3 regions of the Hymenobacter tibetensis genome follow, and region 3 is predicted to be linked to each of the others. Evidence: riboswitches for the same ligand, from Rfam matches in the RefSeq annotation. Region 3 holds a riboswitch; each other region holds the start of a gene.
What was found. A riboswitch is a leader RNA that binds a small molecule or an ion and turns the genes downstream of it on or off. The one in region 3 is predicted to bind cobalamin.
Positions count from the first base shown of each region.

Region 1: linked by a shared signal. The riboswitch ahead of MTX78_RS11545 (acyl-CoA thioesterase) and the one ahead of MTX78_RS14385 (ABC transporter substrate-binding protein) in region 3 are both predicted to bind cobalamin.
Region 2: linked by a shared signal. The riboswitch ahead of MTX78_RS19660 (TonB-dependent receptor plug domain-containing protein) and the one ahead of MTX78_RS14385 (ABC transporter substrate-binding protein) in region 3 are both predicted to bind cobalamin.

Region 1 is NZ_CP094669.1:2,886,977-2,897,164, forward strand. It holds gene MTX78_RS11535 (tryptophan 2,3-dioxygenase family protein) at 1-648, shown strand, start outside; gene MTX78_RS11540 (DUF2911 domain-containing protein) at 968-1,495, opposite strand; cobalamin riboswitch at 1,754-1,946, shown strand; gene MTX78_RS11545 (acyl-CoA thioesterase) at 2,118-2,513, shown strand; gene MTX78_RS11550 (hypothetical protein) at 2,685-3,002, shown strand; gene MTX78_RS11555 (NAD(P)/FAD-dependent oxidoreductase) at 3,238-4,815, shown strand; gene MTX78_RS11560 (CoA-binding protein) at 4,888-5,247, shown strand; gene MTX78_RS11565 (exopolysaccharide biosynthesis polyprenyl glycosylphosphotransferase) at 5,858-6,490, shown strand; gene MTX78_RS11570 (hypothetical protein) at 6,518-6,709, opposite strand; gene MTX78_RS11575 (RNA polymerase sigma factor) at 7,176-7,760, shown strand; gene MTX78_RS11580 (hypothetical protein) at 7,741-8,583, shown strand; gene MTX78_RS11585 (outer membrane beta-barrel protein) at 8,596-9,744, shown strand; gene MTX78_RS11590 (TrmH family RNA methyltransferase) at 9,849-10,188, opposite strand, start outside.
Region 2 is NZ_CP094669.1:4,870,712-4,880,899, reverse strand. It holds gene MTX78_RS19670 (hypothetical protein) at 26-307, shown strand; gene MTX78_RS19665 (YncE family protein) at 439-1,530, opposite strand; gene MTX78_RS19660 (TonB-dependent receptor plug domain-containing protein) at 1,563-3,530, opposite strand; cobalamin riboswitch at 3,691-3,921, opposite strand; gene MTX78_RS19655 (DNA-3-methyladenine glycosylase) at 4,089-4,688, shown strand; gene MTX78_RS19650 (class I SAM-dependent methyltransferase) at 4,749-5,936, opposite strand; gene MTX78_RS19645 (hypothetical protein) at 6,140-6,709, opposite strand; gene MTX78_RS19640 (DUF4397 domain-containing protein) at 6,907-7,659, shown strand; gene ahcY (adenosylhomocysteinase) at 7,776-9,095, shown strand; gene MTX78_RS19630 (SDR family oxidoreductase) at 9,695-10,188, opposite strand, start outside.
Region 3 is NZ_CP094669.1:3,617,020-3,627,207, reverse strand. It holds gene MTX78_RS14400 (TonB-dependent receptor) at 1-1,790, opposite strand, end outside; gene MTX78_RS14395 (ABC transporter ATP-binding protein) at 1,824-2,870, opposite strand; gene MTX78_RS14390 (FecCD family ABC transporter permease) at 2,874-3,974, opposite strand; gene MTX78_RS14385 (ABC transporter substrate-binding protein) at 3,971-5,191, opposite strand; cobalamin riboswitch at 5,221-5,425, opposite strand; gene MTX78_RS14380 (AAA family ATPase) at 5,462-5,998, opposite strand; gene MTX78_RS14375 (cobyrinate a,c-diamide synthase) at 6,036-7,394, shown strand; gene cbiB (adenosylcobinamide-phosphate synthase CbiB) at 7,353-8,312, opposite strand; gene MTX78_RS14365 (pyridoxal phosphate-dependent aminotransferase) at 8,291-9,319, opposite strand; gene MTX78_RS14360 (cobyric acid synthase) at 9,332-10,188, opposite strand, start outside.

The DNA of each region.
Region 1 (10,188 bases), 730 kb from region 3:
TACTTCGAGAACCTGATCGACTCGTTTGATGTGATGGTGGATGGCATGGACAAGCAGCAGTTTCTGCAGTTTCGAATGTCCCTGATGCCTGCTTCGGGCTTTCAATCGGTGCAGTATCGCATGATTGAAATTGCTAGCACCTCGCTCGACAACCTGCTGGACAAAGAAAAACGGCGGCTGCTCGGGGAGGCCGCCGCTCATGATGAGTTGCTTGGCTGCATCTATTGGAAGGCTGGAGCAACGATTGAAGAGAGTGGTGTCAAAGCTTTAACGCTCATTCAGTTCGAAGAAAAATACACCCAGCAGCTCGCTACCCACGCCGCTCATTACCGCGACCGGAATGTGTGGAGCGTGGTGCAGCGCTTACCTGAAGAAGACCGGCAGCATCCGCGCTTGCTGCGCCAACTCAAGCAACTGGATGTGAACGTGAATGTGAATTGGCCCCTAATGCACTTCAAGTCGGCCGTGCGCTACCTGGAGCGGGACCCTACTGCATTAGCAGCCACCGGCGGCACCAACTGGAAGAAGTACCTGCCTCCCAAGTTCCAGCGCCGCATCTTCTACCCCCAGCTCTGGAGTGCTCAGGAATTGGAAGACTGGGGAAAAGGCTGGGTGGAAAGCGTACTAGGCGACGAGCCACGGGCGTAGCGTGTCACGTGCGCTTTGGGCGGGACAGTAGTACAGCACAACCAGACTAGCAAACAGGTTAGGAAGAGACTAGTGGCTGTAGCGGCAACACGGGGTGGAATCCAAGTCTGCATCTGCATTTTAGAGTAGAGGCCTCTAGTGAACCTGAGAGAGCTTCCATTCCGGTTACGGTCGGTATTGCCAATTAACTCATCCACGGCTTGCTGAAAGGCAACACGTATAAACGGTAGCCTAGTATGCGTTGATCAGTATATAAAACAACAGGGCCACCGTTTCCTAGAAACGGTGGCCCTGTTGTTTAGCCTATTTTCGGCGGTTGTTACTTTACAGTGAAAGCAGCCTGCGTGTTTTCCCAGGCCATCGTTACGGTGCCGGCTTTGTCGGCGGCTATGGTGAACTGCTCAACGGGTTGCGCCGTTTTAGTTGGCTTCACTTTCACGCGTAGCGCGTCTTGCTTCTCATCGTATTTAAAGGCGCCCCACTGCTTGGCCGTCTTATTGAAGATGATGGTCCACTCCTGCTCGCCGGGGATGGTGAACAATGCATAGGTGCCGGCTGGTAGCGCCTGACCATTGATTTTGACGGCTTGCTTGGCTTCGAACGTGGTGGCCTCGTTGGCACCGGTGCGCCACACCTTACCGTAGGGCTCTAGCTCACCGAATATCTTGCGGCCCTTCATCGAAGGACGGCTGTACTCGATAGTGAAACCAGGACCCGCCACGGTAGCCATTGGGCTTGGACGCTTGGACTTGTCTTCCGGCATTTTTGTTTGGGCGAAGGCACTGTTACTACCGAGTAACAGCAGCCAAACAAAAACAAGCAGAAATTTAGAAGTGTGGTTACGCATGACGGTAATGTGGAAGGGTTGGGAAAAAGTGAACGAGAGCATGATAGTATAGGCACAGACGCTATTTTCAAAACAAAGACGTATGCCCGACAAGCGCAAGGCAAATAACCTGCCACGCAGCGGTGGGGCCCTGCTTGAAACGCCGTGTTAATGATGCAGCCCCCTGTTCGAGAGGCCACCGGACGGACGCAAACACCTATACCAGGTGGAAGTTGAGCTTACAACCTACCTTTGCCCCTTGTTGTTCTTTGTTCGATTTGAATTCAGACGGCGAAAGGTTTTCGGGTAATACCGAAATGAAAAGGGAACCGGGTGTAAATCCCGGACAGTCGCGCTACTGTAAGTAACGAAGAGTTTTCATCCTAGCAAACCCATTGGCTGGCACCAGCTGGCTGAGAAGGGAGGTGAAAACGTTACAAGTCAGGAGACCTGCCTTCCGCTGAGTTGATAAGGTTGCCTTCGCGAAAAAGGTCCTTGTTGGGTGCTGAAAAGCTGTGTGAGCAGCCACCGTAGAGTGGCACAGGCTACCGCATGTCTTGTTCTCACCTACCTAGACTTAAGGTGCAGGCTACCGCCAAATTGAGCGAAGGGTTAGTCAGTTCCTTGTCAACCCCCTTCTTTTATGTCCTTGTCTTTGACCGACAAAATTGCCCGCGCCGAAACGCGCATCTTCAAAGCCGTTTTTCCGAACACCACCAACCACTACGATACCCTCTTTGGGGGCGCCACTCTACATATGATGGACGAAGTGGCTTTTATTACGGCCACCCGTTTTAGCCGCCTCAAAATGGTTACGGTTTCGTCAGACAAAGTGGACTTCACGCATCCTATTCCCGGAGGCAGCCTTGTGGAGTTGATTGGTACCGTTGTACGGGTAGGCAATACCAGCCTGCAAGTGCAAGTCGAGCTGTTTGTGGAACAGATGTACTCCGAAGAGCGTCACCGAGCCGTTTCCGGGCTATTTACCTTCGTTGCTATTGATCAGGACAAGCGGCCTGTGCGCATTCTGGCAGAATAAGAAATTGTGAACGGCCGCATTTCTTGACAGTCAAATACTTTATATTCAAATAGTACTGCGCAGCACATTTTTGGATGCTCCCCGATAGCGCTATATACTGAACCTTTTTTGCTTCCTCTTTAGTTAGAAAGGCCGTACAGAAGTAACTCCGCTGCATTTGCCTGTTGAAAGATGGACCATCAGTATCACCCTGACTTAAGCGCCCGTTTGGAAAAATCATTTGAAGAGGCCGACAAAGCCCGTGAGCAGCTCACTGAATCGATGTCTAACGCCGTTGCAACCAACTGCGACCTGCTCCACCACGGACTTGTAAGCGCCAAAGGGCTCGAAGTTACTACGGAGATGTACCGGCATATGCTGGGCCAATTGCTGCGCAACAGCTCCGGGGAAGTTAGGGCTCAGGTGCTGAGCACCTTCAACCAATCCATGGAGAAATTCTGGCCGCGCAAAAAATCCAACGATACCGATACCCTGGCGTTCAGCGAATAGCTCCTAGGCAGTTGTTGCAATCACCACCTAGCTCGTTGTTGCTTCTAGGAGTGCTACCTCACTGAATACTCCCTCCTACCTGGGCCCCGTTGGCTGCTGCAAAGTGCCTGGCGGGGCTCGTCGTTTGCGGCGCACTTTCACCCGTTGAAAGGTGTTACGATGGCAGCAGGTCTTACCTTTGCTGTGTACTCCCTGATTCTACTGGTTCAAAGGATAACCACCTTTCACCGTCTTTATGTCTGATTTCAAGCAAGAAGTGGAAGTGCTAGTGCCGCCGGCAGTAGCCTATGATGAGTTTAAACGGTATCGGGCCCTGTTAGCAGCGGCCAGCCTCACGCCCGGCCAAGCCGATTTTGTGCACCTGCGCAAACGATCTATTGATGCCCGCGGCCGGCAACCTCAGGTACGGTTGCGCGCCGATATCTACCAAACCCCGCCGCCAGTCGGCCTGTTCGGACCCTGGTTTCAGTATCCGGATGTGCGCCACGCTCAGCGCACCGTCTTGATTGTGGGAGCTGGCCCGGCCGGCTTGTTTGCGGCACTACGGGCCATTGAACTAGGAGTGCGGCCGATAGTACTGGAACGAGGCAAGGATGTGCGCACCCGCCGCCGCGACTTGGCGGCCCTCAACAAAGAACACCTCGTAAATCCCGACTCCAACTACTGCTTCGGGGAAGGCGGCGCCGGCACCTACTCCGACGGCAAGCTCTATACGCGCGCTACCAAACGCGGCGACGTTGGCCGGATTCTGCGCTTACTGGTGCAACACGGGGCCACTCCCGACATTCTGGTTGATGCTCACCCTCATATTGGCACCAACAAGCTGCCCTCTGTGGTGGCGGCTCTACGGGAAAGCATCCGTCAGGCCGGAGGGGAAGTGCGCTTCGATACCCGCGTAACGGATCTGCTGCTGGAAACCCACCGCTTGCGTGGAGTGGTTACGGCCGCTGGCGAAGCACTGGAAGCCTATGCCGTTATCCTGGCTACCGGTCATTCTGCCCGCGACATCTATGAGTTGCTGCACCGTCGTGGGGTCCTCATCGAGGCCAAACCCTTTGCTTTAGGCGTGCGAGTAGAGCATCAGCAGCAACTTATCGACCAGGCCCAGTACCGGCTACCTGACCGCGGCCAGTTGCCAGCAGCTTCCTATTCATTGGTGCACCAGACGCAGTGGCAGGGCAAACAACGCGGCGTGTTTTCGTTTTGCATGTGTCCGGGGGGCTTCATTGTCCCCGCCGCTACTGCGCCCGGTGAAGTGGTGGTGAATGGCATGAGTCCCAGCCGCCGCGATTCTCGTTTCGCCAACTCGGGTATCGTTACGGCCATCGAGCTAGAGGATATGGATCTGCGCCAGTACGGGCCGCTAGCCGGGCTGCGGCTACAGGAGCAGATAGAGCAACGGGCTTGTCTGATAGCCGGCAACACGCAAGTAGCCCCCGCCCAGCGCCTAGGCGACTTCCTTAAGAATAAAGTTTCCTCGGACTTACTGGAAACCAGCTACCAGCCTGGGCTCGTGGCAGTATCCATGGATGAGGTCCTGGGGGCAGGACTGGCGGAGCGCTTGCGTCAAGGGTTTCGCAATTTCGGGCAGAAAATCCCTGGTTATGCCACCAACGCCGCTCAAATTGTTGGGGTGGAGAGTCGCACTTCTTCTCCGGTTCGTATTCCGCGCGACCGAGACACCTTGGAACACCCCGAAATCCACGGCTTATTTCCCTGCGGCGAAGGCGCCGGCTACGCAGGGGGCATCGTTTCGGCCGCTATGGATGGCGAACGGTGTGCGGAGGCTGTTGCAAAAATCTTTGCCTCCTGATCTGTTTGGTGGCTACCTGCGTAGGTATAGCCCTAAAAAGTCACCCACTGCTTCTCCTAATTTCCTTTTGCTATGAAAAAGACCCTTGTTCTAGGTGCCAGTGATAATCCGGCCCGCTATTCTTACCGAGCAGTCCACCAACTCCAAAAGCACGGCCACGAAGTGGTACCAGTAGGTATCCGGAAAGGCCAGGTTGCGGGTCTTGATATTCACACTGACCGGCCGGCCGCTCCGGCCGTTGATACAGTAACCTTATATGTAGGACCGCAGAATCAACCCACCTGGTATGACTACATTCTGGATCTACAGCCCAAACGCATCATCTTCAATCCCGGCACCGAAAATCCGGAGTTGGAACGTATGGCGCAGGAGCGTGGAATTCAAACGGAAGAGGCCTGCACCTTGGTGATGCTTTCAGTGGGCCAATACTAATTTCAGGCTCTTACAGCAGCAAGGCGGTTGATTTACACAGTTAAATCAACCTAATGAATAGTAGTTAAAACTGGATTATTGGATTCCTCTTTGTGGCTCAGTTGGCTGCAGGGAGGAATTTATCTTGTACTTATACAGTAAAATTCGGCTAGAACTAAACATCCTTCTATTTCATAGCAACCGATTGCATAAAGCGGTTACAACGATTTCCCCCGGTGAATCCCTATAGGATACAACCCTTGACATCCTAAAGTACAGGTGCAGTTGCCGCGCACCGTAATGAAAACAGGGCCATAAACTAACAAACGTTCGTTTAAAAATTTAACTAAAAAGAGATTAATTATTTTGAAACCTTTATTTCAGGGTGGCGTTTAGGTCCCTGGATTAAGTTTCGAGAACAACCGGCTACTTAATATAATAATAATCTTCACTTTCCTAACAATGGCTCGGGAATATTGTAACAAAACAAAGAATAATACATATCGACTTTTATAATAGGGTCTACCTATGTACCTTTACAATAATTACTAGAATGTTACAATCAACTCGCCGCTCCCTCTCTAAACCCGCCCCACTGTCCTGCAAGTATGTACACAAAAGGCGTCAAGGTATGTCACACCACACCACTTCCACTCAAGCAAAAAGTAGCGTAAATGCCGTTGTAAAACGGGCTTTCGACTTATTCTTTGCCTCCCTTGTTGTTGTACTGCTCCTCAGTTGGCTGGTGCCGCTGATAGCATTGCTAATCAAAGCTGATTCTCGAGGACCTGTTTTCTTCAAGCAACTCCGTACAGGTAAAGGAGGCAAGCCCTTCTATTGCCTGAAGTTCCGGAGCATGCGCATCAACGCGGACGCTGACCACAAGCAAGCCAGCCGCAATGATAGCCGCATCACCAAGCTTGGCGCCTTCATGCGCAAAACCAGCATTGATGAGCTACCACAGTTTATCAACGTGCTGCGCGGCGAGATGTCGGTAGTTGGGCCACGGCCGCACATGCTGCGCCACACCGAAGACTACTCCCGTGTTATTGCCAACTTCATGGAGCGTCATCAGGTAACACCCGGTATCACGGGCTGGGCGCAGGTAGAAGGCCACCGCGGAGAAACCAAAGAAACCGCAGCAATGGAAAAACGCGTTAACGCCGACATCCATTATATCCGGAACTGGTCGTTCTTGTTAGACCTGAAAATCGTAGCCCTCACAGTTCGGCAAGCGGTTAGAGGTAACGAAAACGCTTTCTAAAGAAAATAGCTCCTGCAAATGCAGGAGCTATTTTCTTTCGTACTGTTGCTTCAGGGCCTTTATTTCGGCCGCCAGGGTGTCGAGCTTCAATAAGAGAGCCGCAGCCGCTTGGCCATACGGCGTACCCGTATTGGTCCAGGTAAGAAACTGTTGGATTTCCTGCCTGGCGTAGTGTGCCATTGTAAAGGCGTTGTCGAGAAATTCTTCTTCAGGTTCCATAGCGAATGGTACGTGATGATAACTGAGATTACCAACTCGTAGCGGGAGTACACTAGGGCAACACGCTCCAACTTTAACAAGTTCTCAGCTCACAGGACGGTGCCCAATAGCCGCAAATTCATACATAGGGCTGTTTTTATTGATTTCAGCGGATAACCTCCATCTTTTCTACTTTTAGTACAGAACTATACCCTTCTGTTTCAGAAAAGAGGCGGTTTGTTGCCGAATCACTCAGCAAAAGCGCCTTTAGATTTTTTTAAATTATTTTATTTGAAGAGCAGCTTTACCGGCCATTGTCGGATAAAGCTGCTCTTTTGCTTTCGGTTTATGCCTGTATTATCGGCTGTCTGGCAAACAAGCTCCATTAATGAACACCTTTTTTACTTTCCAGGCAACCCTTGTTTGCCTATTGCCATCTACCCTGCCAAATGCGTTGCTATCGTTCTGAACTCTAGGCCAACCAACCGTGACTGATGCTGACCTCATTGCCGCCTGCTGCCAAGGCAGTGGCCGCGCCCAGAAGCTGCTCTACGAGCGGTTTGCGGGTATGATGCTGGGGGTATGCCTGCGCTACCTACGCCGCCGAGAAGATGCCGAAGAGGCATTACTCAGCGGATTCACCAAGATGTTCCGAGCCTTAAGCCAATATCGGCACGAAGGCAGCTTCGAAGGCTGGATTCGCCGTATCATGGTAAACGAGGCGCTAGGCATGCTTCGCCGCAAAGAGCCTCTGCACATGGCCATCGATGATCTAACCTACGACGTACCGGCTACTGCTGCCGAAGCGGAAAGCCAACTCAACGCCGCCGACATGATGGCGCTGCTAGCTGAACTGCCCGCCGGCTATCGTACCGTTTTCAACCTCTACGCGCTGGAGGGCTTCACCCACCCCGAAATTGGCGAGCTGCTTGGTATTTCGGAAGGTACCAGCAAGTCGCAGCTCAGTAAGGCGCGGGCCATGCTCCAGCGCCGCCTATTGGCCGCCAACCAGACGGCCACCCCTTCTTCTAACGCTTCACCGAAAGAACTCTATGCAACCGGAAGATATTGATAAGCTGTTCCGGGACCGGCTCGAAGGGCACGCTCCCACCCCGCCGGCCTACCTGTGGAACCAACTTGAGGAAGAATTGCAGCCCGCCAAAAAGCGGCCTGTACTCTGGATGTGGGCCGCGGCAGCGGCCGTGGCCCTGCTGCTAGTAAGTGGCATGCTATGGCTGCAACTCACGCCTGGCGCAGGCACGGCATCAGCCCCGCTAGCTACCAGCACCACCCGGCCCGCACGCACTACTGGTGCAGCGGCTGCAGCCGCAATGCAGCCCGAAAAAAAATCGGTGGTAGCTGCCACACCGCAGGCAACTGTCCCCGCGGCCCTTGCATCTACCCCCTCGAAAGCAGCCGCTACTGAAGCACCGTCTGCTTCGCTTCGCCAGCCTGAAGGTGCGCGCCCCAAGGCCCAACAGCGACTTGCCGCTTCACCTGTCCGCTCTACTCCTACCGCTCCATCTCTTAACGCCATGACGGCCCCCGAAGCACTAGCTACTACCCCTCCGAAAGCGCAACCGGAGCGTTCTTCGCCCAAGGTAGAGGTGCTGGCTCCTTCTCAGCCGCCAACAACCCTAGCCCTAGCAGCTACCCCATCGGTTCCGACTGGCCCCATTGAAGTGGAAGTGCACCGCAGCGCGGAAACCGTGGCCGTAGCTTCAGCAGATACGGAAGGCAATTCCCGCCCCAGGTTAGGAGGTATCCTGCTGCGCCAGGCCCGCAATGCGGTCCGTGGGGAGCGGGTGAGCCTAGCCGAAACGGGGCTCCCCGAAACTGTAACGGTGCAGGCCCGCGTGGGCAACCGGACGCTAACCAAAGTGATTCAACTTTAATTTTCCCTTGTCATGAAACGCCTCTCCGCTCTGCTGGCTGCCTTCGTGCTGCTAGCCCTGGCTTCGCCTTGCTTTGCTCGCCCTGCCTTCCCTACCCACCTCGATGATACGATAGTGGTAAAGTTGCCTAACCAAGCTACCATGACGCTTTTCGTGAAAAACAAACAGCAACTACGCGAACTACGGGCCTACAAGCTCGACTCTTTGCTACTGCTGCTCGACACCTACATCAGCCAGGCAGAAGCCGCCGGTAAAAACTCTAAGTCCGAGCAGGTGACTATGGAGTTTTACCCTGCCAAAGACCGGCCCGGCAAACAAGTGCCCGAGCAAATCCGCATCACGATGCGGAACGACAGCAACAAGAGCACCCGTAGCGGCGATAAAGTGGAAGTGAACATGGGCCGCGTGTTCGGGGTGAAGGTGGAAGAAAATGCGGATGGCAAGGGCGGCGACCGGGTAGACATTCATGTGGGTAGCAGCGCTAAAGATGACTCTATAGCCACGGCTAAGCGTAAAGCCAAACAGGAGGAAAGACGCAACCGCGCCGTACACAGCGACTTCGATATCGACTTGGGACTAAACACCCTAGTAAACGTTAGCGCCCCCCTCAACGAATCAGAGCCCGATCTTAAGCCCATTGGCTCCCGCTACATCAGCTTGAACTGGCACTATGATATCCGGGTAGGGCAGAAAGGCTCGCCCTTCCACCTACTGACTGGCCCGGAACTGGCCTTCAACAACTACATGCTCGACGACAACGCCCGCTTTGTCAACATCAATGATGTAACCACAGTGCGCTCCGAACCAGAATTGAGTTTAGACAAAAGCAAGCTGGCTGTTACTACTATCAACCTGCCACTGATGTTGGCCCTCGATTTTCAAGACAAGAAAGGACGGGATGCCTTCCGAATCGGAGCTGGTGGTTTTGTAGGGTACCGTTTAGGTTCGCACACCAAAATCAAGTACAGCGAAGAAGGCCGTACCCGCAAAGACAAAGACCGGGGCAGCTATAACCTTGAAGACTTCCAGTATGGTTTGCAAGGCACTATTGGTATCCGCAAACTAGACCTATTTGCGAAGTACAACCTCAATGACCTGTTTCAGAACAACCGGGGCATTCAGGCCCAAACCTTCAGCTTCGGAATCTCATTGCTGAACTAAGTGCGGCTGATGTGCCCAGGCAAAGAGGAGGTTGCTGTACTGACTGCGCATTCACTGCCAGCAGCACAGCAACCTCCTCTTTTTGCATGTTAGCCCTGCTGTTCTTATGCGTGTCGGTAAAAGTTATCCAGCAGAATGGCCGCAGATATAGCCACGTTCAAACTCTCAGCCTGGCCCCGACCAGGAATGTGCAAACGCTGCGTAAGGCGCGCTTCCACTTCCGGTGTAAGCCCATGCGACTCGCTGCCCATGACCAGCACGCCGGCTGGTGCGAGCGTAAGGTGGTGCACGTTGTCGCCGTGCAAGTCGGCCCCGAAGACGGGCAAGTGAGCGGGCAGGGTAGCCAGCCACGCTGGTAAGTCGCGCTGCCAGACGGGTACCCGCGTAAACGACCCCATGGTGGCCGCTACGGTTTTAGGAGCCCAGGGGTCGGCGCAGGTTTCA
Region 2 (10,188 bases), 1.3 Mb from region 3:
ACTGCCATTCCACTTACTTTCTGCCATGAAATATTCTTTGCTGCCCCGCCTGCTGGTTGCTGCCGCCCTGCTCACCGCCACGTCTTTCACCACTTCCTGCAACACCGGCAACGACACCGGAGACACCAATGTGGAGCGTGATGGTGCCAAAGACAACGACTCCAACGACCTGCAGACTGGCACCGCCGCTGGCGACTCTGCTACCTCCGGCACGCAGGCCGACACCAGCACCGCTCCTAGCACCCGCCAAGTGTACGAAGAAGCCGCCGACCGCAAAGACCGCAACAACGACGGTATGGCAGATTAGCTTTTTTGCCAAACCAGAACCAACAACAAAGGCCAGCTCCACGGAGCTGGCCTTTGTTGTTGAAAAGAAGTGCGAACGGCAGCTTGCCTACTGAAGCCATCCGTTATGCTGTTGGTATTGCTTTACACGGTTTAGTAGAACACAAACCCGTTCGGCAGCAAGCCTACGTTGAAAGAGTCAATGGCTGTACCGCTGGCTTGGTAGCGGATAAACTTGCCGGTGGTAGTGTATGGTGCTATTGCCCCGTAGATGGTATTGTCTTGCGGGTCAACGTTGAAGCCATAAAAGCTGCGTCGGATTATCGGCGTGGTGGGCAACGTGCTAGCCGTGGTGCTCATCCGATACACTCCACCACTGTACCGGTAATAGAGTTCGGTGCCTGCGGCATTGAGCTGCAAGTTGGCGGGGCCGCTACGAGTGAATGGCAGGGTAAGCGCCGCTGCGGAAGCCGCCGCATTCAGCTTGATTAGGCTGCCGGGGGTGGAGGAAATAACGGCGTAGCTTGGAGGCCCACCATAGCGGGTGATTCCGCTGCACGACACCCAAATAGCGCCGGAGGCATCCTGCACCAACGCGCTGGGGCCTTCCGTCACGGTCAGGGTGCTTTCCACCGCGTCGGTGCTGGCATTGATTACCGTAACGGTGTTCTGGTCGGAGTTCGGAACGTAGACCTTGCCACCGGCCAGCAGCATTTGCTCGGGCCGGCCACCCACCGGAACTGTTTTGCTGACTTTGTTGGTGCGGGTATCTAGCACGGCTACCCGGCCAGTAGTTCCCGATGTCCATTCGCTGATATACACTTTGTCGGGGCCGGCGGCTACGGCGTAGCGGGGCTGATCCAAGCCATCCACAGTAGCTACTTCGCCGAAGGTGCGAACGTCAATTACCTCCACCTTCTTGCTGTTGTTGACCACGATGTATCCCCGGTCGCCCACAACCAGCATGGACTGTATCACGTCGCCGATGTCGCGCTGGTTGATGGTGCGGAAAGCGTTGTTGTTCAGAATTTTCTTCGTGGTCTTGCTAAATAGGCTGATTTCGCCGTTTGGCGTGCCAAACTGCCCTTCGTTCAGCACGAGTACGTTGCTGCCGTCCTTGCTCAAGTTATAGAGCGGAGTGGACTGACTATCGTCATCAGGGTTACAGCTCAGAAGGGCCAGTGCCCCGGCGCCCACAGCAACTGCACGCGTGAACAAAGGAAAAATGCGGAAGGATGTCGACATGAAAAAGAAGTAGGAAAGATGTGAAAACAATGCTAGCGCCATTGCAGGCGCAACCCCAGGCTCCCCCAACGCGGCGGCATGGCCCGGGCCTCGTAGGTTTGGTAGCTGGTATTGGTAAGATTGAAGCCCTGTCCGGTCACAGTCAACGCGTAGGTTTGCTGTAGGCGCAGGGTGTAGCTGACGGTGGCATTCAGCAGGGCATAAGCTGGCAGATACTGGGTGCCCGTATACACGTAGCGGTAGCCCGTAAATCGGAGTGCTGTAGCTACCTGCCAGCGGCGCCAGCTGTGGTCGGTGGTGAGGGCAGCCGTGTGTAGTGGCACGTATGCCAACTGTCTGCCAACGGGTACCAAATCATCGGAAGCACCGCGTGTCTTCTCTGATTGCGTCAGGGCGTAACTAGCCCGGGCCTGAAGCTGGTACTGCCCCTGTCGCCATGTCAAGTGGCTGCTGGCTTCTAGGCCCCGCGCGCGCACTTGCCGCAGGTTGTTGGGTGAAATGAAGCTGGTCCGCGGATCGGTGCGCCATTCCACCCAATCGTCTACCAGTTGCTGAAACGCCGTGAGTTCCGACGATACTTTCAGCTGCTTGGTTGGCTTGATGCTGTGTTGCAGTCCGGCTTCATACCCGTAGCCGCTCTCGGGTCGCAGATCGGGGTTTCCGCCCTGGGGCCAGTACCGCTCATTGAGAGTAGGGGCCCGGTAGCTGCGCGAAGCACTGGCCTTCACTAGTACCTGTTGCTGTTCTGTATGCAACACTTCCCACTCCGCTCCAACAGTAGGCGTAAGAGGCACCTGGCGGCCAGGCAGTATAGCCTGGCGCAGGTTGGCAGAGAGGTGCAGCACTGGGTGGGGGTCGTAGCGGAATAATAGGTAGCCCGCAAAACGGTTTTCATCCACGGCGCCTCTGTACAGGCCAGGCGCTACAGCAAAATGTTGCGCTTCTACACCGCCCCGGAGGCTGGCTTTGCTCTTGAAGTTGACGGTATGGTCGGCCTGGGCTTGCGTTGTGCGCACTTGTGAAAAACTCTCCACGCCGTCGCTCAGGTAGTCGAGCACGTCTTCAAACCACGCCACCCGTACGCCCGACTCGTGCCGCGCCGAAACATGCCGGTACCCAGCCAGCAACCGGCGGCTTTGATCGTGTTGGGTGGCGTTGCTATTGGCCGAACCTATAGAAGGTTGAATTTCGCGGTTGGCTTCTGTGAGCCATACCGAGGCCTGCACTTCTCCTTGTTGTCCTACCCGTAGCGTAGCATCCTGCGCGAAACTCCACTGCTGTTGCGCGGCGTTTTGTTGGCGGTAGCGAGTTAAGCCGGTTATTTCGCGCACTTCGTACGGAAAATCGTTGTCGGCCGTGCGGTAGGAGGCGGCCGTGCGCATCGCTATGCGTTGGTTGCTGAAGCTGCCCTCTACACTGCCAGCGCGTAGGCCATAGCTACCGGCATCAGCCTGCACCCGTACCCGGGGGCCCGCGCCCCACACGGCGGGGGCCGACAGCAACAAAGTGCCGCCTACTGCCCCCGTGCCGTAGGTGCCGCCAGCCGGCCCATGCTGTACAGCCACTTGGCTAACGCCACTTAATGGTAGGAGGGCAAAGTCGTTCTGGCCCAACGTGGGCAGCATGATGTTGAAGCCGTTCCAAAGTACCGCTGTATGCTGCGCCGACGTACCCCGAATGGCAATGGATGCCAACTGACCTGGGCCGTATTCTTTCAGGTAGAGAGGGGTGCGAACTGCTAAGGCGTCGGCTACTGTGCTACCTGTTATAGCAAACGCACTAGAATCGAGCGTGCTGACGCGGCTGCCAACCGCAAAGCGGCTTAGGTGAATACCCTGTACCCGCACGTTGGGCAACGATTGAATGGAGTCGAGGGGAGAAGTAGAGGCCTGCTGCGCCTTTGCTGGAGCACTCGCTAGCCCAAGCACGGCTAGTAGCGCGGTGGCGCCGCCGCGGCAAAGCAGCTTCGAGCTTTTCAACTGCCCACTAAAATCAATCATCGGAACCAAATCTCCAAGTCAGGAAAATTTAGTTCAAAACTTACAGCGTGGCTCTGGCTTACCAGACAACCACCCCAAAGCCGAGGCCGAAAACAGAAAAAAATCAGCGACTTGAAGGCCGCCACTGCATTCGTTCTCCGCTCTTCCTCCGAAAGCGCTGAACATAAAAACAGCAAAGGCAGGTCTCCTGGCTTGCTTCCGGTGCGCCGCCTTCCCATTTCTCCAGCTTTTCCCGGTTGTTTGGAAAAAGCTTTCGCTGAAACAGTGGCAGCAGAGGCGCGCCAAACTCGTGAAGCGTACAGTTGCGGGGACAGCTCCGGATTTCAACCGAATTCCCTTTTCAGCCTCGCTCTCCAATCAGAGTCCGGCCACCTTTACAGCCACAAAGATAGAGAGGAGTTTCTGGTTTGCGGTTGCTTGTTTTCCGTAGCGTGCGTATCCATCTCATGGTGGCTGGTCTGCTTGCCTGCCCCTAATGCTGTTGAGAAGCCCTGAGGCAGCATTCTTCGTAGTGCAGGCATAGCTCTCCAGTGACACCCACAGTTGTTCGTCGTATTCATGAAGATTGCGCTTGACTTTTACCGCCGCCCTGACCCCGTGCAGGTGGCCCACGACCTATTAGGCAAATACGTCTACACCAACATCAACGGAGTGCTAACCGGCGGCCGGATTGTGGAAACAGAAGCCTACGCCCATATCAACGACCAAGCCTGCCACTCGCATTTGGGGCGCTACACTGCCCGCACCCAGATTATGTATGAACCAGGCGGCGTAGCCTATGTGTACCTCGTGTACGGGCGCTACGCCTTGTTCAACATTATCACCAACGAAGCGGGCAAAGCCGATGCTGTCTTGATTCGAGGAATCGAACCCACTGTGGGCATCCCAGAAATGCTGCTCCGCCGCGGAGTAACAGAGGTCAAGCGCAACCTTACAGGTGGTCCTGGCTTGCTCACTCAAGCACTTGGCATCAGTACCCAGCACTACGGCACCGACCTTACCGGAACAACCATTTGGCTGGAAGATCAGCAGGAACCGGTAGCCGAAGACCTGATACTAGCCAGCCCCCGTGTAGGAATAGATTATGCCGGCGACGATGCCGCGCTGCCGTGGCGTTTCCGCATTAAGGGTAGCAAATGGACCAGCCCCGCTCGCTAAAAGCAGTGCGGTTGCTGTCTGAGCCGCGTTTGTTACGCAGCCCCACAGCAACCGCGCTTGCTACAGTTTTTCGCAGACCAGTATCATCAGTTTGCCTTCCAAGTTGGTGGTGGCAAACAGATACGTGTCGCCGCCTTCGCGAATACCAGTGCGGTGGCGGAAATCGGCTACGGTGTCGGGAAAGTTACGCGTCGTGACGTGGGCGCGAGCCTCGGGGCCGAGATGCACTTTGATAGCCACTGCATCATAGCGCTCCACTGCCCGGATACGGAAGATACGGCCTGGAAACTCAGGCCGTAACGTATCGGAAGTGTAGAGGTGGCTATGCTGGTGCAGCTTCAGTAGCTCGAACGCCGTGCCGATGCTACGGAACCCGCCTGCCTTCAGCACTGCAACGTTGGGCTCATACAGATAGTCCTGCGGCTCAGCATAGCGGGAAATAGCCCGGGCTTCGCGGGCCCTGTTCAGGCGAAACTCCTGCTGCTCACCCGTACGAAGCAGGTTCACAGTGTAGCGCTCTGGGTCGACGGCCGCTTCAGGGCCCAGTTCGTACAACACCTCCTTGCATTCATTATCGACGGCTACTACCCACAAGCGGCGCACCTGACGTAACTCCAACACCGCCTGATCTATATCAAGCATAGGCGAAGTTTTCAGCAAGACGCGCCGCCCTTTGTGCAACAGCAGCGGCATGAGGCGCAACACATCAGGCTCACAGTCTTGCAGCCGGAATATCTTCTTAGCCGCCGTGTCACGTCGGGCAGGATCGAGGTAGATCCAGTCGAAGGTATCAGGCGTGTTGCGCAGGAAGTTCACGGCATCAGCCGTGTGAAACTGCACATTGGTGATGCCCAGGTGCGTCAGGTTGAAGCGTACTACATCGGCCAAGGCCGCGTTGCGCTCCACATAATGCACTTCTGGTATCTGCTCTGCAAAGCACGAAACGTCCACCCCGAAGCCACCTGTGAGGTCAACGAGGCGCTGCCCCGTAACCAACGATGCTTTGAAAGTACCAGTACGGGCCGAAGAAGCTTGTTCTACCGACAAAGTCGGTGGAAAAATCAAGTCAGGGTTGTCGGCCCAGGCGGGTACTTTCAGACGGGCCTTCTGGCGCGCCTGAATCTGGCGTACCAACTCCGGAACGGGTAGACTAGGGTAACGGCGGGCTTGCAGGGCCAGTTGAGCGGGGTCGTCGTACAGATGCTTGGCAACGTAACGACGAGCCGCCTCGGGCAACGGAAATTCCATGTATTACTCCTACGGACAAAAAAAAGCGTGGTTGGCCATCGTGCTCATCCACGGCCCCAATCAAGCCCAAAGGTAAGGCGCTTGTGGTAGCATGTGCTGTGAAGTAAACGTTTTCAATGCGGGGAAGAGTGCCTTCTCCTACAAATTCGTGCTGAACTTCGTTTATTACAACAAACAACGCTAGCCCGTTTATGCCACAAGTGCTAGCGAAGCTGCCAACGCAAGGCCAGCAACGGCTGCCCGGTAGGAGCCGCTCCCATGCCAACACCGCTTGGTGCAAGACGACGCAACATGCCGCCCGTACGATGAGCTGCTGGGAAGCCTGCGTTGTGTGCATTCACGGCCCGCTCGAAGTGCTCGTTGGTGTGGCGCGTGATAAATACGTTGGACAGCAAGCTAGCGGCTGCTACACCTATCGTTACTTTTTGAACGTTGTTGAAGTACTGCTGAGGTCCGTCGCCGTGCAGTACTTGAGCACCGTAGGTAGCCACTGAGCTTATGAATACAGCCCGTTCCGCCAAAAACAGCCACTTCTGACGACGGTAGCTGTTCAAATTATCGAGAGCCTCTGTGTTGCCCGCTAAGTAAGGGCGCAACCGCTGTCCGAAATAGCCAGCGTTCTGGTAATCGTCGTCGGTAGGGTTGGTCTTGGTGGCGAAATAAAAGTTCTTCTGAGGTCCATTTAGTCCCCGGTTCTGATCTTCGGGGCTTAGTTGAATCGTAGGCGGACTTTGCTGTGCGTACAGCGGGGAGCTGAACAGCATTGTGGCCATACTAAATAGGACAAGTGAGCGATGGTGTGCGCGGTAGGGGAGCGAGGTGAGGTAATGCATAGTACAAATTTAATAAAGTCTCAGGCAAGAAGCTAAGACTCTCAGCAACAAAAAGATTCTAATGGCAGCTCAACAAAAGGAACCACACTTACGTTCTGAGCGCAATACCGTATTTCCTCTCACCATAGTGCCCACTGATGAAAACCTTTTCCACTTTATTTCGCCGTTCTCTCCTACTCGCCGCCCTTCCTGCTGCATTGTCTTTCGCAAGCTGTGGCGATGATGATAACCCAGCTACCCCCGCGCAAGGAAGAGTGCTGATTTCGCACGCTGCTGCCTCGGCCAACGTACAGGTCACAGCATTTGTAAACGACCAACAAGTGGGCCAGCTCAACTACGGGCAAAGTTCTAATTACTTAAATGTCAACGCCGGTTCTCCTAAGTTTCGTATCAACAACGGTAGTCAGGTAGTCACTGAGCAGGCGCTTACTATTGATGGAAACCAGAGTTACACAGTGTTTGCGTATTCGCCAACCAATGGTGTTGGGAGCGCAGGGCTGCTTCCCATTCAAGATGATCTGACTGCACCTGCAGCTGGTCAAGCCAAAGTTCGGGTAGTACATCTAGGTGTTGATGCTCCTTCGCCTGTCCGGCTGACTTTGCCTTCACCTCTTCCCGGCGCTGCTGGTACAGATGTTACGCCTGATGTTGCCTTTGGTGCAGCTTCCAGCTTTGTGGCGCTAAATGCTGGAGTGGCTCTCAACCTAACTATCACGGCCAATGGTACACCACGCACGCAAGTATTAGTAGTGGGTGACGGCTCTGGCTCCGGAACTGGTACCAAAACTTTCGAAGCAGGTAAAATTTACACCGTCGTTGTGCGTGGTATTGCTGGTGCAGCCGTTCCTACCGCTCAGCGAGCACAAGCAGTTATTATTCAGAACAACTAAAGCATAAATAGCTCATAGCTAAAAGCCTGCCTCTCACTGGGCAGGCTTTTTTGTGTTAAAGCCCAAATAACATTTTAGCTATCTTTGCAGTTGACTCGCAAAAAACCTTCTATATCATGGTTGAGACCAAGACCACGGCTTACGTTCCGTACAAAGTAAAAGACATGAGCCTCGCAGAGTGGGGCCGTAAGGAAATCCGTTTGGCCGAAGCTGAGATGCCTGGCCTGATGGCGCTACGTGAAGAGTTCGGTGCATCGAAGCCGCTGAAAGGCGCTCGTATCGCTGGCTGCTTGCACATGACCATCCAAACGGCGGTTCTCATCGAAACCCTGATTGCCTTGGGTGCTGATGTAACCTGGTCGTCGTGCAACATCTTCTCCACCCAGGACCATGCTGCTTCCGCTATTGCGGCTGCTGGTATCCCGGTGTATGCTTGGAAGGGCATGAACGAAGAGGAATTCAACTGGTGCATCGAGCAGACGCTGTTCTTCGGCGAGAAGCGCGAGCCCCTGAACATGATCCTCGACGACGGTGGTGACCTGACCAACATGGTGCTGAACCAGTACCCCGAGCTAGCCGCTGGTATCAAAGGCGTTTCGGAAGAGACGACTACTGGTGTACTGCGCTTGTTCGAGCGGGTGAAGAACGGCACGCTGCAGTTCCCTGCCTTCAACGTGAACGACTCGGTTACTAAATCGAAATTCGACAACAAGTACGGCTGCAAAGAGTCGGCAGTAGACGCTATCCGTCGGGCTACCGACGTGATGATGGCTGGCAAAGTAGCGGTAGTGGCCGGCTACGGTGACGTTGGAAAAGGTACCGCTGCTAGCTTGGCTGGTGCTGGAGCCCGCGTTATTGTAACGGAAATCGACCCAATCTGCGCCTTGCAAGCTGCCATGGACGGCTACGCCGTAAAGAAGCTGACCAACGCTGTGAAAGAAGCGGACATCGTGGTGACGGCTACTGGCAACTGTGACATCCTCACTGAGGAGCACTTCCGCAGCCTGAAAGACAAGGCCATTGTCTGCAACATCGGTCACTTCGACGATGAAATTGACATGGCGTGGTTGAACAAGAACTATGGTCACACCAAAGACACGGTGAAGCCACAAGTTGACCTCTACAACATCGAAGGCAAAGAGGTAATCATCCTGGCTGAAGGCCGTTTGGTGAACCTTGGTTGCGCCACTGGCCACCCCTCGTTTGTAATGTCGAACTCCTTCACCAACCAGACGTTGGCCCAGTTGGAGTTGTGGCAGAATGCCGACAAGTACGAGAAGCAAGTGTATACCTTGCCGAAGCACCTCGACGAAAAAGTAGCTCGCCTGCACCTCGCCAAAATCGGTGTTGAGTTGGACGAGTTGACGCCTAAGCAAGCTGACTACATCAAAGTTTCGGTAGAAGGCCCGTTCAAATCCGACCTGTACCGCTACTAAGCGATACGCGTTTTTAGAAAGCAAAACCCCGCCTGGCATCGTGCCAGGCGGGGTTTTGCTTTTAAGGTGATTATTGCTTGCTACTTACGCTTCCAGAATAAGTTTCGAATTCTGTTTTCGCGTAAAAATTCAGTAGCTGCCACTCATGTTTCATAGTTGCATGGTATTGCAACGAGTCGCCTTCCTGATTTACGTATCCTGCTACTGGTGTCCACCGATGGCCAAGGGTAAACCCTGAAGCAGTAGCATAGAAGCCTGTTGGTGTCGCTTTAGTGCTGTCGAGTTGGTAGTTGATGATAAATGAAATATCGATGCTACGCCCTAAAGGAGTGCGAATAGTGGATGATCGGTTGGTTGGTTTACTGGATTGCGGCTTAACAGCTAGCATATTTCCATCTGTGTCGGCAGGGGTTGAAGAATTGGTCTTGAAGGAAAAAAGCCAAGCACAAAAAGTAGCGCTACTCCTTTCCCTACATGTTTGCTCAGAAAGTGGCCTACCTTCCAGTAGGCATATAGAACCAGAAGCAGTAATGATAAATTGAGTAAGGACCAGGCAAGTATCACAGTAGTAGTGAGGAGATAGAGTAGATGAGTTTTTCTTAGTCCTGAAAGAAGTTTCGCTGTACCAGACGCTCTGTTTCGTGCCACAGCGCCTGCGCATTATCGAGAGTGTTAAATGGGTGTTTCACGGGTTTGGCTTGCTTCTTCTCGAAATACCCCCCGCTAACTTCGGCGCAAGTAGGTTCGGAGGCCAGAAAGATGCTGGTTGCCGCTCCTTCTTCCACCGACAGCATGAAGGGCCGGAATAGCTTGGTGATAGTAGATAGCAAGACGCTAGAACTAGTGCCGAAATTGCTGGCCACCGCGCCAGGATGTACAGCATTGACGGAGACGTTGGTGATGCCACGGTCCCGTAGTTGCCGCGCCAGCTCCTGCGTGAACATGATATTGTAGAGTTTGGTGTTGCCATACACCCGTAGTGGGTTGTAGTGGCGCTCCGATTGGAAATCAGCTATGTTGGGTTTAGCAAACCGATAGGCTTCTGAGGCTACGTTGATAATGCGGCCATCTTCACTCTTCCGAAGCTCATCGA
Region 3 (10,188 bases):
AGGCCGCGGATGCGGCTGTCGTTGGCGTTTACGTACGTGGTGCGGGAGCGGACCCTATACCCTTCGGGAGTGGTTTCGCCCACTGGGTTGGTGGTGCGGGTGGTAATACGGTTCTCGACCTGTGTGGAGAAGAACGCTGCCCCAGCCGAGAAGCCGCTGGTGTTGTTTTCGTAGCGCAATCCAGCGTCCCAGGTCACGCTGCTCTCGTTTTTCAGGCTGGCATTGCCTTCCGTAATGGCTACTTGTTGGGTGGCATTGGGTGTAGTTTGAGAGAAACCAGCCACGTTGTAGGCATCGGGCGTGACGTAGGCCCGGCCAATGGTACCGTGCAGGCGCAAGCCTTCCGTGAGAGAATATTGCGCACCGAGGCTGGGGCTGAAGAACGGATTGGTGGTTTTGCCCGGCGTAAACGTGGTCAGCAGGTCGGTTTGCTGCACGTTATAGGTGATTAAATCATACCGAGCGCCGGGGGTTACAATCAGCTTTTCCTGAAAGAAATTGAATTGGCCTTGGGCATAGAAGCCGGTGGTGTTCAGCTCGTAATTGGGGTTGAAAGGCGCAATGGAGGTGTTAGTGGCGTTGAAGCGCTGAGAGTTGCTGGTGGCCTCGTTCCGGTCGATGCCCACCGTGATGCGCTGGCTGCCCAACTTGATTACGTCTTTCACTTGTACGCCTTTCCACAAGTACTCGCTCTGGAACGAGCGGTAGGGCGCAATAAGCGCATTGTTGGCTCCCGCCGACAGCGTGTAGTTGTCGTTGGTTTCAATGGAAGTATAGCCGCGCACAAACAGTTGATGATGCTCGTAGTCGCCGGTAGCACTCAGGTCCAGATTTTGTCGCTCGATGTCTTTGGATGATGGCCCCAGGTCCCCGTAGAAAATGTCGTTGGGGGACTGCACATTGCGAGCCACGAACCGCTCCCCGCGGACGTCTACGTGCCAGTGCTCGTTCAACTGGTAGCCGAGGCGCAACGCTCCCGAATAGTAGTTCAGCTTGGTGAAGGTGCGGCGTTGGCCGTCGGCACGCCGGTCGTCGGTTTGGGCGGTGCTGTCGTTGGCGTAGGTTTTGGTGGCGCTGCCGCCGTCGAGCCAGCTACGGAAGACGCCGCCTCTACCCAACCGGTAATCGGCGGCCCGATCAAAGAGACCAAATGAGAGGTCGAAATCCAGTTTTTCGGTGAGGTTGCCGCCGGTAGCGCCGCCCACCGTAAACGTCTGGTAGCTGCCGTACCCGGCGGCCAGCGACGAGCGCACTGCCCCGCGGGACTTGCGCGTCACCACGTTCACAACGCCACCCATGGCCTGCGAGCCGTACAGCGCCGAAGCCGGGCCCTTCAAAACTTCTACCTGCTTTACGCTGCCCAAATCGAGGGTGGAGAGGTTACCGGTGCCGGCTGGGCGCCCATCAACCAGCAGCAATGCCCGTTGGTTGAGCCCGCTGGTTTGGGGCCGGAAGCCACGGATGCCCACCCCCGACAATAAGCCGGGGTATTGAATGATATCAACCGAGGCGTTTTTCTTGAGCACATCGGTGAAGTCTTGGGCGGGTGTCTGCTCGATATCCTGGCGGCGAACAACCTGAATCTGCTGCGGCAGTTTGCCTCGCTCGGTGGCCGCGCGGGTAGCCGTTACCACCACTTCACTCAGGCGTTGGCGTTGCAACGTATCGGCGACGGGTACGGGGGCTTGGGCCTGCGTCTGGTACACGGTAGCCGCCAGCAACGGCGCTCCGAGGAGTAACGGTTTGGCCAGTGAAAAGAAAGGATGTTGGCGTAAAGAGTGCTTGTTCATGAAGTAGGGTAAAGCAAGAAATCAAGACAAAAATTAGCAGGTGGGCACTGCTGCCGTGCGCGGTTGGTTGGCTGGAATTTCCCGTAGCGTGCGCAGCATGGCTTCCATGGTGGCGTGCGTTTGCGGGGTCTCGGCGTCTATTTGGGTGGTCCAGAGCACGGGGTCGGCGGAGGTTGCCACACGCCGGGCTGCTGGGCCAGCGGTTGGCACGAACCCTTCGCGTTCCAGGGCGCGGCGCGTCCAAAATGCCACGGCACCTCCGCCGAGAATCTGCACGGCGGGGCCAGTGGGAGCGTGGAGGGCAAACGTGCCGGTGCTAGGGTCGAAGGCCAATCCTTCGCGGGTGAAAGCCGCCGCGAATTGTCCGCTTAGCACCAGGTCTTCGGGAGTGCCCGTGCGCAGTTCTCCGTCGGCGGGCAGCAGCCACACCCGGTCGGCGGCTTGCAGGGCTAAATCCAGTTCATGGGTGGAAAGCAGAATGGCCTTGCCAGTTTGCCGAGCCAACTGGTGCAGCAGGCGCATGAGGGCCACGCGGTTGGGCAGGTCGAGGTGGGCGGTGGGTTCATCCAGCAGCACGATGGGCGTATCCTGCGCCAGTGCGCGGGCCAGCAGCACCTTCTGGCGCTCCCCGTCGCTGAGTTCCCCTACTGGCCGGCGGGCGAAGCTGGTAGTGCCGGTAGCGGCCAGCGCCGCTTGCACGTGGGCGTCGTCTTGAGTTGACAAGCCGCCGAGCCAGCCGGTGTGGGGGTGGCGGCCCAGGCTAACCAGGTCTTGCACGGTAAGGTTGCCCGCCTCAACCCGGTCAGTGAGCACCACGCTCAGTTGGCGGGCTCGTTCAGTGGCGCTCAAGCTACTTAGGGCCGTGTCTGCTAGGTGTAGTTGGCCGCTGAGTGGGGGTTGCAAGCCAGCTAACGTGCGCAGCAGCGTGGATTTGCCAGCTCCATTCGGCCCCAGCAAACACACCAATTCACCGGGCCACAAAGCCAACTGAAGCGGGCCCGCTACCGGCCGGGGCGACTTTTTGTACACGTAGCCAACAGCCAACGCCTCGGCTGTGAGCAAGGGGATGCGCGTGGACATGGATTAAGAAAAAGACGAGCGAATAGATTGGCGGCGCAGCACCACCCACAATACTACCGGGGCCCCAAGCAACGAGGTTACCACGCTCAGCGGCAAGGTGATTTGACTGCCCGGCAGCTGCGTGATACAGTCGCAGCCCAGCGTGAGGGCGGCCCCGGCCAAGCAGGAAGCAGGCAATAGCACGCGGTGGTCGGCGGTGCGCAGGAGCGCCCGGGTAAGGTGGGGCACCGCAATACCCACAAACCCAATGGGCCCGCAAAAAGCCGTAATGGACCCTGCCAGCAAGCTGGTGCTCAGAATAATAAGGGTGCGGGAGCGGCCAACTCGTAGCCCCATGCTGCGGGCGTAGTTTTCACCCAGCAGCAGCACGTTCAACGACTTAGCCGACGCAAACGCCAACACCAGCCCCACACCAACCACCAGGGCCAGCACCGTCAGGTGGGCGCCTACCACGCCGCCCAGCGAACCAAACGTCCAGAGCAAGTACTCCTGGATCTGCTCGGGGGCGCTGAAGTACTGCCACAAACTCACTATGGCTCCGGTGACGCTGGCAATCATGATGCCCACAATAAGCAGCACCACATTGTCGCGCACTTTGGCGGAAAGGGCCAGCACCAGCCCCATAACCAGCGCGGCCCCCGTAGTGGCGGCCAGCACCAGGCTCCAACTGCCACCGATACCCAGCGCCCGAATGGCAAAACTGCCCGCCACGCTGCCGCTGGCCAGCATCACCACCGCCACCCCCAAGCCCGCACCCGCCGTGAGGCCCAGCACCGAAGGCCCGGCCAGCGGATTCCGAAACAGAGTTTGCATTTGCAAGCCACTAACAGCCAGCCCGCTGCCGACGGCCAAGGCCGTCAGGGCTTTGGGCAAGCGAATTTGCTGCACAATAAATTCCCAGGCGGGCGTCTTCCCAGGCCGGCCAAGCAAAATATCAACCACGGCCGAAAGTGGAATGCGCACCGAGCCCAAGGCAATATCGAGCACAAAACCCAGCACGACCAACCCAGCCAACACCACTAGCCACGCCGCACGCCGCCGGGCGCCAGCTGCTGCCGGCACACGTTGCGGCACCGTCGCCGCTACCCTTACGGTTGTGCTCATTTCAACTGCTGATAGTAGCACAAAGCCCCAGCTGGTAGCAGCTCGGGGTGCAGGATTCTCAGCAAATCGGCCAGTACCAGGTCGGGGCGGACTGCGCCGGATTCCCAGTAGTCGTTGGCGCCTTGGGCGTTGGTGCGGCGGTTGTTGTTGTAGACGCGTCCGCTTTTGAAGGATGCAAAAGCCGCGTAGCGAGCATCCTGGGCCACCACTTCTGCCTTGGTACTAACCGAGCCGGTATGTAGCCAATAATCGGCGGTGAGGGCCACCGGCGAAACGGTTTCAAACGACAGAGCCAGACTGCCTTGCGGGGACTTAGTTTTGTCCCAGGCGTAGGTGGTACCCGCGTCGCGCAGAAACTGAGCCATGTAGCTGTCGGTGTCGGGCACGTGCCAAACATCCTTGAACGGCATGCCTACCACCACTCGGGGGCGCTTGGCAGCTTTCTGGCCCAAGGTTGCCAGGCGCTGATACTCGCGCGCTACCTGCCCGAACTTCTGGTTGACCACGTCTTCTTTATTGAGTAGCACAGCCAACACTTTCACCCATTCCGCCCGGGCTAGGGGCGTTTTCTCCACCCACTCCGAATTAATCATGACGGGTATGCCCGCCGCGGCCAAGGTTTGGAAACGGGTGAGGTTTTCGCCGGGCCAGCCGGTGGTCATCACCAGGTCGGGGTGCCGGGCAATCAGCTGCTCGTTGTTGAGTTCTTTGCCCTGACCGACTTCATAGATTTTTCCTTCCGTGATGCGCTGCCGTACGCGCGGCGAGGAAGCGTATTTGAAGTTGCCCAGGCCCACCAGAATATCATCGGCCCCGAGGAAACTGGCCAGCGCCACGTGCATCGACGAAAGCCCTACCAAGCTGCGAATGGGCGTGGTAATAACCTGAGCATCGGGGTAGCCGGCGGGGCGGGCAGTACCGCGGGGCACCAGCAAGTAGCGCGTAGCCGTAGTTTTCTGCTCGAAGGGGCTTAGAATGGTAACCACCTTGCAGTTGCCGGCATAAGTGATGGTGAACCCCTTGGCGTATTGCACCGTGGTTCGGCCCCGGGTGGCGGGCGCCGCAGTAACTTTCGGTCGGGTTTTCGGCGGGGTGGTAGTTTGGCTGAAGCCCGCTGGGGACAGCAACAGCAGGCCAAGCAGCGCTACGCTGCGGCAAACCAACAAATAAACGGGTACGTCCCCAGCACGGCCGGGGAGAAGCGGGGAGTGGGGCATGGTACAACGAGCCTTTCTGCCGAAAGCTGTGACTGTATGGTGCAGCGGCAGGTCTTCTGACTTCCCCCACCGGCTGATGGCCTTCCCAGTTGTTGTATCAACCAGTGGCGCCTACGTATCAGCCGGCTTGTGGAGGGGGTTACAGCAGCGGAGACTGTCCCGGATTCTCACCGGATTCCCTTTTAAAGTCGTCCCGCACCGCGGAAACGACTACCAAATGCGTCGGCAAATGTAGAAGAAAATGCCGGACGACGTGCTTCGGGCAGTGGTTTACTGGGTTTCTATCAATTGCCGCACAAACTCAACCCGCACCGCTACCGAGGTTTTGGGCAGCTCCACCGTCGTGAACCCCAGGCGTTGGTAGGTGTGCTGCAAGGCGTTATAGAGCGCCTGCGCTTCGGCGAAGGTCTGCCAGCGCTCCGCGTCGTTCACGTAAATTTCCAGCCAGGGCGGCAGCATGAATACCGGCGTTTGGTACGCGTGCGCTTTCACTGCGGCGTAGTAGGGGGGCGGTACGGGCAAGCCGGCCACTTCCAAGTACGCAATGATGTCGGGCAGGCCCCGGTCGCAGAACGTGACACCGCCGCGGCGGGTAGCTTCTTGGTGCTGGGTTACCATGCGGGCCAGGGCTAGTTCGGCAAAGCCGGCCAGGTTGCGCCACGGCACTAGCTCGCTGTCTTGCGCCACCAATTCGCGAATGAGCTGGCGCGAAACTTCCTCGGCTCCCGCAAAGCCGGCTTGGCATAGCGCAGCGAGCAGGGTAGTTTTGCCGGCCCCGGGGCCACCCGAAATTACGTAGAGGGGCATCGTGCTTGATTTGATTTCACCCGCAAAAGTATCTGCTGTGCCGTTACCTTCCCCTGCTGAAAAATCTCAGTTTCTGCTGGCAGCCCCCGCCAGCGGCAACGGCAAAACCACCCTCACGCTGGGCCTGCTGCGCGCCCTGGCCCGGCGCGGGCTGGTAGTGCAGCCCTTCAAGTGCGGCCCCGATTACCTGGATACGCACCATCATACCCAGGCTGCAGGCCGCCCGAGCCTCAACTTGGATGTGTTTATGGCTTCGAGCGCGCACACCCAGGCCACCTACGCCCAGTACGCCGCCGCGGCCGACGTAGCGTTGGTAGAGGGCGTAATGGGCCTCTTCGATGGCGCCAACCGCATGCAAGGCAGTGCCGCCGACGTAGCCGAGCAGCTCGGTATTCCGGTGGTGCTGGTAGTGAATGCTAAGGCCATGGCTTACTCGGTGGCGCCACTGTTGTATGGGTTCAAGAACTTTTACCCAGGCATCCAGCTGATAGGGGCCATTTTCAACTTCGTAAACACCGCTTCGCACTACAGTTTTCTGCGCGAAGCCTGCCAGGACGTGGGCGTGGAAGCGTTGGGCTATCTGCCCAACAACCCGGCTTTCGTCATTCCTTCCCGCCACCTGGGGTTGTCCATCGACACCCATATTCAGTACGAAACCATTGTGGACGCCCTGGCCGATGCCCTGCCGCAAACGGTGGACCTCGACCGGCTACTCGAAGTCACGCGCCGAGCGGTGCCCACCACTCCTACGAAAGCGCCCAGCAAAAGGAACACGCCCCGCCGCCGCATTGCCGTGGCCCGCGACGCAGCATTCACCTTCACCTATCACCAGAATGTGCAGGCGCTGGCTGAGTTCGGCGAGGTAAGCTACTTCAGCCCCCTAACCGATGCAGCCTTACCTGCCGGCATCGACTTTCTGTACCTGCCCGGCGGCTACCCGGAGCTGTTTGCCGCCGAGCTGCACAACAACGAAACCATGCGCGCCAGTGTGGCCGCGTATTGCCAGGCGGGCGGCACCACGTACGCCGAATGTGGCGGGCTGATGTACCTGGGCACTGACCTGGTTGACACGCACGGACAGGCTTTTGCCATGGTGGGCGTGCTGCCGTGCACTACCTCCCTGGAAAACGCCAAAATGACCCTAGGCTACCGTGTAGTGGAATGGAACGGCCTGACCGTGAAGGGGCACGAGTTTCATTACTCGCAGCTGCAAGACCACGGCCTAACGCCTGAAGCGGCCCATATTACCAGTGCCAAAGGCGTACCCGTGCCCGTGCAGCTTTACCGGCAGGGCAACGTGTGGGCTTCCTACGTGCACCTGTACTGGGCTGAAAATACCGCCTTTATCGAGCAGTTACTCGAGGCCAGCTCTGGGGGTGCGTCGGTGCCACAGTAGGCCCACAATGCCTGCCACCAACACGGCGCACACGGCATGGTTCAGTTGGGCTACCCGGTTGATTTCGGTGGCCGCCAGCAGGCGCGGGTTGTTACCGATGTAGGGCTTGACCACTAGTTGGCCGTGGTAGGTATTCGGCCCGCCGAACCGGCAGTTCAGCACCCCCGCTAGGGCCGCCTCCGGATAGCCGGCGTTAGGGCTTTTGTGCTGGTGCCCATACCGGAAGATAAACTGAAAACCGCGCCAGCTGCCACCCAGCGCCGCCAATAAGCCGGCCGTAAGGCGGGCCGGCACCAGGTTCGCCACATCGTCGAGGCGGGCCGCGAACTTGCCGAACTGCTCGTAGCGTGGGCTGTGGTAGCCGAGCATGGAGTCTAGGGTGTTCACCATTTTGTAGGCCATCAGACCCGGTACTCCGGCCAGAGCGTAGTACAACAACGGGGCAACCACTCCGTCGCTGAGGTTTTCGGCCAGGCTTTCCAGCACTGCCGTCCGAATCTGCTGCACATCCAGCTGGGTTGTGTCGCGCCCGACAATGCGGGCGAGTTGCCGGCGCCCGGCTTCCAGGCCGTTGTTTTCCAACGCCGCAAACACCGCATGGCCTTCGCGCACCAGCCCCGTATTCGCCAAGCCATAGAACACCCACGCGCTGTTAATGGCAAGGCCCACTAGCGGCGGCAGGTGGCGTTGGGCGCGGTCCAGGAGCTGGAACACGCCAAAAGTACCGCCTACCAGGCCACCTGCCAGCACCGCGCCTTTGGCAAAGCGGTACGAGCCGTGGTTGAGTTGCCGCTCGCCGGAGGCAATGAGTGCACCGTAGGTGCGCACCGGGTGGGGCCATCCTTCCGGGTCGGCCAGCAGTAAATCGAGGGCGTAGCCAGCGGCCAGCGGTGCGGCTAATCGGCGAAATCGGTCCATTTTTGTAAAGCAGTTACCAGCAAGTTGTTGTCGGTGGCACTACGGGCGCCCACGCGGAAGTGCTGCGGCGTGAGACCCCGAAAATTCGCGGCGTCGCGCACGAGCAACCCGTGCTGGGAGAGCAGCCAGTGTTTGAGGTCGGCGGCAGTGCCGCGCTTGGTGGCCGCCAGAAAAAAGTGCGTATGGCTAGGTAAAACCTCGATGCCAGAGTTAAGACGAAGCTGCGCCACTAAAGCAGCCTTGTCGTGCAATACTTGCTGGATTGGGGGCTGCACCTGCGCGTAGTGAGCAAACAAAAAATGACCGGCTGCCGCTGCCAGCGCATTCACCGCCCACGGCATCTTGCATTGCGTGAGCTGGCTGATAAGCGCCGCCGAAGCCACCATGTAGCCAAGCCGCAGGCCCGGTATGGCGTAGGCCTTGGTCATGGAGCGCAACACCATCAGGTTGTTGAACCGGGCCAGCAGTGGAATAGCAGTTGTAATGCGGATGGTGAACTCCAGAAAAGCCTCGTCGAGCACAAACACCGTATTTGGATGGCGTTCTAGCAATGCAACCAGCACATGCTGCTCTAGCACGCTGCCAGTGGGGTTGTTGGGGTTGCAGATGAACACCAGGTCCGTGTCGAGCACAGTGTCTGCCTGTAGTTCCTGCCACGGCAGAAAACGCAACGAGTGGCCATGCAGGCGGGCGGCGTCTTCGTACTCAGCAAAGGCGGGCGTGAGGATAGTGGTGCGCCGCCCCGCCCAGGCCTGTGCTACCAGGTAGATACTCTCGGTGGTGCCGCTGCCTATCAGCACCTGCGCCGGGGGCACGCCGTGGTGCGCAGCCACTTGGGCGGCCAAACTCTCGGCCAGCACTTCCGGGTAGCGGGTTACGGTGGGCCACTGACTGAACACGTATTCCTGCAGCCCCGCGGGCGGCCCGCCATACCAGACGTTGGTACTGAAATCCGCCTTAATTGGCTGGGAATGGAGGTAGCCGTCGTCGCCGTGACCATGCAGCATAAGAAGCTAGAGTTAGGAGTGGAGGGCCGCGTACACCTGTTTCAGGTCTACGTTTTCGCGAATAAGCGCCGCCAGCCGGTCGTACTGACTGTTCTTGTACGCCGCAAAGTCCAGGGGAGCAGCGCGTTGCTGCGAGGTGTAGGGCGCCAGTAGGTGGTCGATAACGGATTGGTTGTCGAGGATGCCGTGCAGGTAGGTGCCCCAGCAACGGGCACTGGCCACGTACCCGTCCGGGGTGCCGTCAGCAAGCATGGCAACGGGTTGCGGCGGGCCGTCGGGGGTGGTGCGGCCCATATGGATTTCGTAGCCCACGCAGTCGGCCGTTGGGTGGTCGAGGAAGGTGAAACGGCGCTGTTGAGTAGTTTTGTCGCCTTGCAGCACGGTGCGGACCGGTAGCAAGCCCAACCCAGCGGCGGCAGCCACCGAGCTTTCCACGCCAGCAGGGTCTTCCACCGAAAGCCCCAGCATTTGGTAACCGCCGCAGATACCCACCACCGTTTTGCCGGCGCGGTGCGCCTGCCGGACGGCGGTAGCCAAACCACTACGTTGTAGTGCTAGTAGGTCGTCGATGGTGTTCTTGCTGCCCGGTAGTATAACTATGTCGGCACCCGCTAGGTCGGTGGCGTCGTGCGTGAAAAACAGGTGCACCCGGGGGTCCTGGCTTAGAGCATCGAAATCCGTGAAGTTCGACATGCGGCCCAGCAGCACTACGGCCACGTTCACCTGTCCTGCCACCCCGCCGCTGTGTTGCTTGCGGGCTAAGGCAACGGAGTCTTCCTCTTCCAAATAAATATCGCGGAAATAGGGTAGTACGCCTACCACGGGCACGCCCGTCAGGTCTTCGAGCTGCTGCCGGCCCTCAGCAAAGA